One region of the Janthinobacterium sp. 1L-D-8-B-C4 genome, then DNA from elsewhere that is predicted to be linked to it. Evidence: predicted binding sites of a transcription regulator. Region 1 holds the regulator's gene; the other holds the start of a gene.

What was found. The regulator sigma-54, encoded in region 1, starts transcription at its own class of promoters, with help from an activator protein. The targets are predictions, from matches to a motif close to TGGCANGNAANCTGCTTT.
Region 2: a site for sigma-54 is predicted at 2,410-2,427, ahead of AC0Z42_RS18015 (EDSAP-1 family PEP-CTERM protein). Genes of this name have one in related genera too.

What each region holds. Positions count from the first base shown of each region.
Region 1 covers NZ_JBXAVX010000016.1:83,474-87,813, forward strand. Annotated here, with positions in the region: gene lptA (lipopolysaccharide transport periplasmic protein LptA) at 3-581, shown strand; gene lptB (LPS export ABC transporter ATP-binding protein) at 581-1,339, shown strand; gene AC0Z42_RS23890 (RNA polymerase factor sigma-54) at 1,344-2,822, shown strand; gene hpf (ribosome hibernation-promoting factor, HPF/YfiA family) at 2,892-3,251, shown strand; gene rapZ (RNase adapter RapZ) at 3,333-4,196, opposite strand.
Region 2 covers NZ_JBXAVX010000010.1:90,562-94,901, forward strand. Annotated here, with positions in the region: gene acpA (acid phosphatase) at 1-1,988, shown strand, start outside; gene AC0Z42_RS18010 (hypothetical protein) at 1,994-2,293, opposite strand; gene AC0Z42_RS18015 (EDSAP-1 family PEP-CTERM protein) at 2,464-3,453, shown strand; gene AC0Z42_RS18020 (LytR C-terminal domain-containing protein) at 3,458-4,340, opposite strand, start outside.

The sequences.
Region 1 (4,340 bases):
AAATGAAAAAAATCTTGCTGCTCAGCCTGTTTTCCCTGGCCGTGATGGGCGCTGCCCATGCCGAAAAGGCCGATTCCGAAAAAGAAGCCGTCATCACCGCCCAGCGCGGCCAGGTCGACGACATCAAGCAGACCCGCACCCTGACCGGCGACGTGGTGCTGGTGAAAGGCACGCTGACCATGAAGGCGGGGCGCGCCCTGATCACGGAAGATCCGCAGGGCTACCAGTTCATCACCTTCTGGGGCGAAGCGGGCAAGCTGGCCACTTTCCGCCAGAAGCGCGACGGCGAAGGCGACCTGTGGGTCGAAGGCGAAGCGGAACGGGTGGAATACAACAACAAGACCGAAGTCGTGAAACTGTTTTCCAGGGCCAAGCTGACGCGCCTGCAAGGCACCAAGCCGACCGACGTGGCCAATGGCGCCTTCATTTCGTATGACAGCCGCAATGAATTATTCAATATGGAAAACAGCGACAGCGGCACCAGCGCCCCCGGCGCCGGCAGCGTGCGCATGGTGATCCAGCCGAAGAACAAACCGGCGGCAGACAAAACGCCCGCCGCGCCCGCGCCAGGGAAAAAATAATGAACAAGAATGAACGTTGCGGCAGCACCCTGATCGTGCGGGGACTGCAGAAAACCTATGGCAAGCGGCAGGTCGTGCATGATGTGTCGCTGCAGGTCGAATGCGGCGAAGTGGTGGGCCTGCTGGGTCCGAACGGCGCCGGCAAGACCACCTCGTTCTACATGATCGTCGGCCTGGTGCCATCCGACGGCGGCACCATCGATATCAGCGGCGTCGATATTTCCAGCCTGCCGATCCACCGCCGCGCGCAGATGGGCCTGTCCTACCTGCCGCAGGAAGCGTCGGTGTTTCGCAAGCTGACGGTGGAAGACAATATCCGCGCCGTGCTGGAAATCCAGACCGTCGACGGCCGCCCTTTGAAAAAGGCCGAGATCGAGGAGCGCCTCGACAAATTGCTGGCCGACTTGCAGATTGAAAAGCTGCGCGAAAACCAGGCGCTGTCGCTGTCGGGCGGCGAACGGCGCCGCGTGGAAATCGCGCGCGCGCTGGCCACCGACCCGCGTTTCGTGCTGCTCGACGAGCCGTTCGCCGGCGTCGATCCGATCGCCGTGATCGAAATCCAGCGCATCGTGCGGTTTTTGAAAGAACGCAATATCGGCGTGCTGATCACCGACCACAACGTGCGCGAAACGCTGGGCATCTGCGACCGAGCCTACATCATCAACCAGGGCTCGGTGCTGGCATCAGGCCGGCCCGACGACATCATCGCCAACGAGTCGGTGCGCCGCGTGTATCTGGGCGAACATTTCCGCATGTAAGCCGATGAAACAATCACTGCAGCTGCGCACCTCGCAGCACCTGGCACTGACGCCGCAATTACAGCAATCGATACGCCTGTTGCAATTGTCCACGCTGGAATTGCACCAGGAGCTGGAGCAATTGCTGACCGATAATCCCTTGCTGGAGCGTCTCGACGATCCGCTCGACCGTTCCTTGCGCCTGCTGTCCGATGGTGCCCTGAGTTCGACTGCTGCGCCAGGCGAAGCGCCGCCTGCGCCGCCTGGCCAGGAAGCGCCGGCGCCGGCGGCCGAAGCGGAAACGTTCGATGGTGAAGGCGGCGAGAGCACGGCCGCGCCCGAAGGCGGCGACAGCGACTGGAACGAGGCCAGCCGCGGCAAGGCGCCCGACGATGAGGATTCCCGCCCGCAACTGGAAGCCCATCATTGCACCTTGCGCGAACACCTGATGGAGCAGATGCGCGTGACCGTGCTGGAACTGCGCGACCGCGCGCTGGTCGAACTGATCATCGATGCGCTCGACGACAATGGCTACCTGGAGGAATCGCTTGACGATATCCTGGCGCGCCTGCCCGAGGAACTGGAAGTCGACGCCGACGAACTGCGCACCGCCTTGTCGCTGCTGCAAAGTTTCGATCCGCCCGGCGTGGGTGCGCGCAATGCGTCCGAATGCCTGGCGCTGCAGATCAAACGCCTGCCGCAGGTGGCGCTGGTGACGCGCCGCATGGCCTTGACCATCGTTGAAAAACACCTGGCCTGGTTTGCCCAGCGCGACTTCAACAAGCTGAAAAAAGCCCTCGATTGCGACGATGAAGACTTGCGCGAAGCGCAGACCGTGATTCGCTTGTGCAACCCGCACCCGGGCGCCGTGTTTGCGTCCGACGTGTCCGATTACGTGGTGCCGGACGTGGTGGTCAAGCGGGCCCGCAATGGCTGGCAGGTGTCGCTCAACAATGACGTGATGCCGCGCCTGCGCGTGAACGCCATGTACGCCAACCTGCTCAAGCAAGGCAAGGGCGAGGGCGGCATGGGCGCGCAGTTGCAGGAAGCCAAGTGGCTGATCAAGAACATGCGCCAGCGCTTCGACACCATCCTGCGCGTGGCGCAGGCGATAGTGGAACGGCAAAAGGATTTTTTCTCGCATGGCGCAGTTGCCATGCGGCCACTTGTGCTTCGCGAAATAGCTGATACACTGGGTTTACACGAGAGTACTATCTCGCGGGTAACAACCCAAAAGTACATGCTGACCCCGCATGGAATGTTTGAGTTGAAGTATTTCTTTGGCAGCCACGTCGCCACCGAAGCAGGAGGGGAGGCGTCATCGACGGCGATACGTGCCTTGATCGTGCAATTGACAGGAGCAGAGAACCCTAAAAATCCTTTATCCGACAGTAAGATTGCGGACATGCTGGGGGAACAAGGCATGGTGATTGCGCGACGTACTGTTGCCAAATACCGGGAAGCGTTGAAAATTCCGCCAGTGAGTCTGCGTAAGTCTTTGTAGTTTTTTTCGGTTCCTCTGCGGGCCGGAACGATGGCCACCGCACGAACCCGATCATCTTTAGGAGTGTGTATGAATCTCACCATCAGCGGACATCATCTCGAAGTGACACCAGCCATCCGTGAATACGTACAAACCAAACTGGAGCGCGTGAAACGCCATTTCGATCACGTTATCGATATCGCCGTGATTCTGACCGTCGACAACCTCAAAGAGAAAGAAAAACGCCAGAAGGCCGAAGTGAATCTGCGACTGAGCGGCAAGACCGTCTACGTGGAAAGCCTGGCGCAAGACCTGTATGCCGCGATCGACAGCCTGATCGACAAGCTGGACCGGCAAGTGATGAAGTACAAAACCAAAGTGCAAGGGCACGGTAAAGAGGCGATCAAGCATCTGCCAGACAACACTCCTGAAGAAGCCGCCGCCGTCTAGGCCTGCCGCTCCGGATTGTTGTGATCAACTAAGGGCGCGCTGTGTTTACTTCGCGCCCTTTTTTGCGCCCATTTTTCCGGCTCAGCTACGCTCGCGGTGGCGCAGCACGACCCGTTCGCGGTCGGCAAAATACTGCGCCAGGTGTTCCGCCATATATACCGAACGGTGCTGGCCACCGGTGCAGCCGAGCGCCACCGTCAGATAGCTGCGGTTGTCGGACTTGAACGACGGCAGCCACTTTTCCACGAAATTGCGGATATCGGCAAACAGTTCCAGGGCGCTGGGCTGGGCATCGAGAAAAGCGATCACCGGCGCGTCGCGGCCATCGAGCGGGCGCAGCGCCAGGTCGTAATACGGATTGGGCAGGGCCCGCACGTCAAACACGAAGTCGGCGTCCAGCGGCACGCCCAGCTTGAAGGCGAACGATTCGAAGAACAGGGTCAGCGGCGCGCGTTCGGAGGCGACGATATCCTTGATCCAGGCACGCAGCTTGTTGGCGCTCAGCTCCGAGGTGTCGATCACATGGCCCAGTTGCTGTATCGCCGACAGCCGCTCGCGCTCTTCCGAGATGCATTCGATCAGCGTGCGGCGGCTGGCCGGATTCTCGCCTGGAAGCAATTCATGCGACAAAGGATGACTGCGTCGCGTTTCCGAAAAGCGCGCCACCAGGGAATGCGTGGTGGCGGTCAGAAACAGCACCTTGACGTCATGCCCCTGCGCACGCAGCAGTGCCACATTGTGCGGCAGGCTAGTCAGCGATTCCGCACTGCGTGCATCGACCGCCACGCCGAGCCTGTTGGTGCCTTCGTCGAGCAAGGTTTGCACCAGGCTCGGCAACAAAGCGGGCGGCAGGTTGTCGACACAGTAAAAACCGGTATCCTCCAGCACCTTGAGTGCAACAGATTTGCCGGAGCCGGAAATGCCGGTAAGTAGAATGATGTGCATAGGCGCGATCATACAATAAAGACTGCCTGCGCGTGCCGCGGCAATCGTCTTTACATTTTATTGCAATTGAATATGGAGGCTGCCCGCGGCCTCAGTCGCCACTCATGGCGAGTCGTTGGTGCAGCAGGGAATTCACGAAGCAGC
Region 2 (4,340 bases), on a different contig from region 1:
CCCAGGTCTGCCTGGAAAGCACGACGGCCAAACTGACCTGCGCCAGCGATTCGGCTCCCGTGCGCAGCACCGCCGACGGCAGCTTTACGGTGATGGGCGAAGGCGCCGTGCTGGCGCTCATCGGCACCGATGCGATCCGCCATGAAGTGGTGGGCGACGCCGGCAGCAAGGTAACGCAAAAACTGCTGCTGCGCGCACCCGCCGGCCATGCGGCATTTGTCAGCGCCCTGTCGACCGAACTGGCACAGGTGATGGATGGCAATGGCGGCGACTTTGCCGGCGCCAGCAACAAGCTGGCGGCGCGCATCGGCGTGTCGGAAACTGCTCTGGCCTCGGACTTCAACAAGGCCAGCGGCGACGAACTGGCAAAACTGAAAGCGGAAAACACCAGCGTGACGGCGGTGATCGCCGGCGCCAGCGCCCAGGCGGCGCCGGCCGATGCGCTGGCCGCCCTGAACAGCGGCCTGGCGCTGAACAATATCCAGACCATCGTCGTGATCTATGCGGAAAACCGCGGCTTCGACAATCTGTACGGTCTGTTCCCGGGCGCCAATGGTGTGCCGGGCGTGAATCCGACTTCGACCTCGAGCTATGTGCCACAAAAGGATATCGACGGCAGCGTCTTGCCGGTGCTGCCACCGACCTGGGGCGGCATGACGGCCGCCGGCCAGAGCACGGTGGTGACGCAGGCGCAATCGGCCAACCTGGCCAACAAACCGTTCCAGATCGACGACGCCAACAGCCCGATCAGCCTGCCGCAGTCCGTCATCACGCGCGACCTGGTGCACCGTTTTTATAACAACCAGATGCAGATCAATGGCGGCGCCAACGACAAGTTCGCGGCCTATTCCGACGCCGGCGGCCTGTCCATGGGTTACTACGACGGCAGCAAGATGAAGCTGTGGGATATCGCGAAGCAGTATGCGCTGGCCGACAACCTGTTCATCGGCGCCTTCGGCGGCTCGTTCCTGACGCACCAGTACCTGATCTGCGCCTGCGCGCCGACCTATCCGAATGCCGACACCTCGGTGGCCAAAGGCTCGATCTCGAAGATCGACGTCGACGCCAAGGGCAACTTCGTGCGCCTGACGCCGGCCGCCACCTCGCCCGCCACCGTATTGAATGGCGCGCCCGTCTACGCCAATGACAATACCTTGACGCCAGCCGACAGCAGCGGCATGTTCTACGCCGTCAATACCATGCAGCCGGCTTTCCAGCCGAGCAGCAATGCGCCGGCGTCCGGCGACAGCAGCAAGCTGTATGCCGACACCGGCAAGGCCAATACCTTGCCGCAGCAGACGCAGACCAATATCGGCGACCTGTTATCAGGCAAAAACATCGACTGGGCCTGGTATGCCGGTGCCTGGAAAGACACCACTGCGCTGGCCACGGCCAGCGCGCGCGGCAGCAGCTTTCCAAGCCCGCCAAACTTCCAGTTCCATCACCAGCCATTCAATTATTTTGCCAGCATGGACCCGGTCAAGGCGCCAGCCTACCGCGCCGCGCACCTGCGCGACTTCGACAGCCAGTTCATGACGGATGCGGCCGCCGGCAAGCTGCCACCGGTGACCTTCTACAAGCCGCAGGGCAACCTGAACCAGCACGCCGGTTATGCCAGCGTGGCCGATGGCGACGCGCATATCGCCAGCGTCATCGCGCAGTTGAAGAAGAGTCCGCAATGGAAGAACATGCTGGTGATCGTCACCTACGATGAAAACGGCGGCTTTTATGATCACGCGGCGCCACCGAAAGGCGACCGCTGGGGTCCGGGTACGCGCGTGCCGGCGATCCTGGTGTCACCGTACGTGAAAAAGGGCCTGGTCGACCATACGCAATACGATTCGGCTTCGATCCTGCGCGCCATCACGCACCGCTTCTCGCTGCCCGTGCTGGACGGTTTGAGCACGCGCGACAAGGCGCTGGTGGCCAATGGCGGCAAGCCGATGGGCGACTTCAGCGCGGCGCTGGCCTTGCTGCCGCAGGAGTAAAGGCCTCAGCGCTTGCGGCTGTCGAGCCAGTCCTGGCCGCCAGCCGCCAGGGCGGCAGTGATCACTTTTTCGGGCAGGCTGTAGACGGTGGCCCAGCTGGCGCGGCCGTCTGCCGTGTTGGCTGGAAAACTGTGGGTCTCGATCGGCCAGTGATACTTGCGTTTCAATGCCTTGACGATGGCCGCCAGCGAGACGCGGCCCTGCAGCGGTTCGGCGCCGGCCTGGTCCTGCTGCGACAGCAGCACGGCCAGGACCTGGCCGCGGCCCGTGCGCACGCCGGGGAAAGTGGGAGATTTTTTTGCCATCGCCTATTTTAACGGCCCGCGAGGCTGGCAAGGCGTGGTGTCGGCATTTCTTACAATTAGCTCATTCTTGTCCAGCCGTTTGACACAAGCCCTTGATACAACTCGGTTTTTTTGCTTGGCACGCAAGCTGCTTATCCAGGTCAACCCCCGACCACGATAATGAGGCTGCGATGAACATCGATCACCCACGAAGCAAGACCATGAGCCTGTTTGGCGCACTGGTAGCGGCCGGCATGCTGGTCACCGGCCAGGCCCAGGCCGGCGCCTATGGCCTGGCAGTCAACGACCTGAATAGTTTCCGCATCACCACCAGCGCCGGCACGCTGTCGCTGACGGGAGCCAATCGCAATGCCAGCGACAGCACATATTTTGAGGGCGCGGCAGCGGTCAATCCGCGCGCCGTCAACACCGGCCCTGCCGCCAATGCCGATGTGCTGCAAGTGTGTGCCGGCAACGGTTGCGCCGGCCTGGCGCAAAATAACTACGCCCCGACCACCGCGCTGGAGTTTGCCCGTGGCGACGCGCATGCCTTCGGCAATATGCTGACCGCTGCCGGCTCCACCGTGCGGGCCGTGTCGGAAGCGCAGCGCGATACGGTCGGTGCCGCTTCGTCGACAGCCGGCGACACCCTGACCGGCTCGGTCAACCTGACCCTGTCGAGCGCCGGCTTCATCACCTTCAGCTTCCTGGCGCGGCGCGACCTGCGCAGCAGCGTGACCACCTTGGGCGACAAGTCGAATGTGTCGATCATGGATATTTTCAGTATTTCCTGCAATGCCGCCAGCCCGGCAGGCTGCGCCCCGCGCGCCACCTCCGACGGCGTGGTATTCCAGTTCGCGCCGGATGGCAACCCGAACAATGGCAGCGACGTCAACGGCAACCATGGCGCTGGCTCTGGCAGCCTCGACCCCTTCAGCCTGAACATGACAGCCGGCACCAATGACCCGGGCACCTCGCGTACATTCACGAATGCCTTTGCGCAGTTTTCGCTGACCTCGAATTTTGCCTTGCCGGCTGGCAGCTACACGCTGAATTTTTCCAAATCCACGCGTACCGATATCGTCGTGATCGAACAGGTACCGGAACCGGGCACGCTGCTGCTGCTGGGCATCGGCCTGGCGGCGCTGGCAAGTACGCGCCGCCGCCAGGATCGCGCGTGATGCATCAACCGAGCCGCGCCAGCGCCTGGCGCGCCAGTGCCAGCTGCTGCACATAGTAGCGGTGCAGCACGGCTGGATCGATATCGCGTCCAAGGATCAGGCGCAGTTCGCTGGCCGGGCAATCGGCGGCCACAAACTCGACATTGGTTCCCAACTGGCGTGCCAGCCGGCGCGCTGCCTGCCGCTGCGCCGGACGGTATTCGACGCGCGTGCGCGCCACCCGGAACGAGGACGCATTTCCGGTACGAACCACTTGCAAGGGACTGCTGGCCAGGCTGCGCGCCAGCGCCGCCGCCATGCCCGGCTTGCCATTCCCATTGAGAATTTCCAGCCGCAGGCGCGGCGCCTCTGGTGCGCTGGCCGCCGCCACGCGCTGCAGGCGCGCCATGCCGTCGCTTTGCGTGATCTCGATGCGGTCCATGGCGGGTGCGCCAGCCGCTGCCGCAATCACCGGCGCTGCCGCCGGCAAAGTCTCGGCAGGCGGCGTAGCAGCCACCCGCAGACCTTGCGCCTGCGCCAGCACGCGCGCCGCTCGTTCGTGCTGTCCCAGCCTGGCCAGTACCTGCGACAGGCGCTGCCACGCCAGCGCATTGAGCGGGTCGAGCAGGCAGGCTTTTTCCAGTACCGTCAAGGCGTCGGCGTCGCGCCCGGCCAGCGCATAAGCATGGCCCAGGTTCCTGAGCAGATAGGCATGGCGCAGCGCTGGCGGTTCACCGCCAGCGAGCAGCGCTTCCCAGATGGCGACGGCCTGCTGCATTTCGCCGCGCTGCGCATGCAGCACGGCCTGGCCATTGCGATCGGCCAGCGCCAGGGGAACCGGGCCAGGCGCGGTAACGGGACTGGCGCAAGCGCCCAGCAGCAAGCAAGCACTGGCAGCGGCCAGGCGC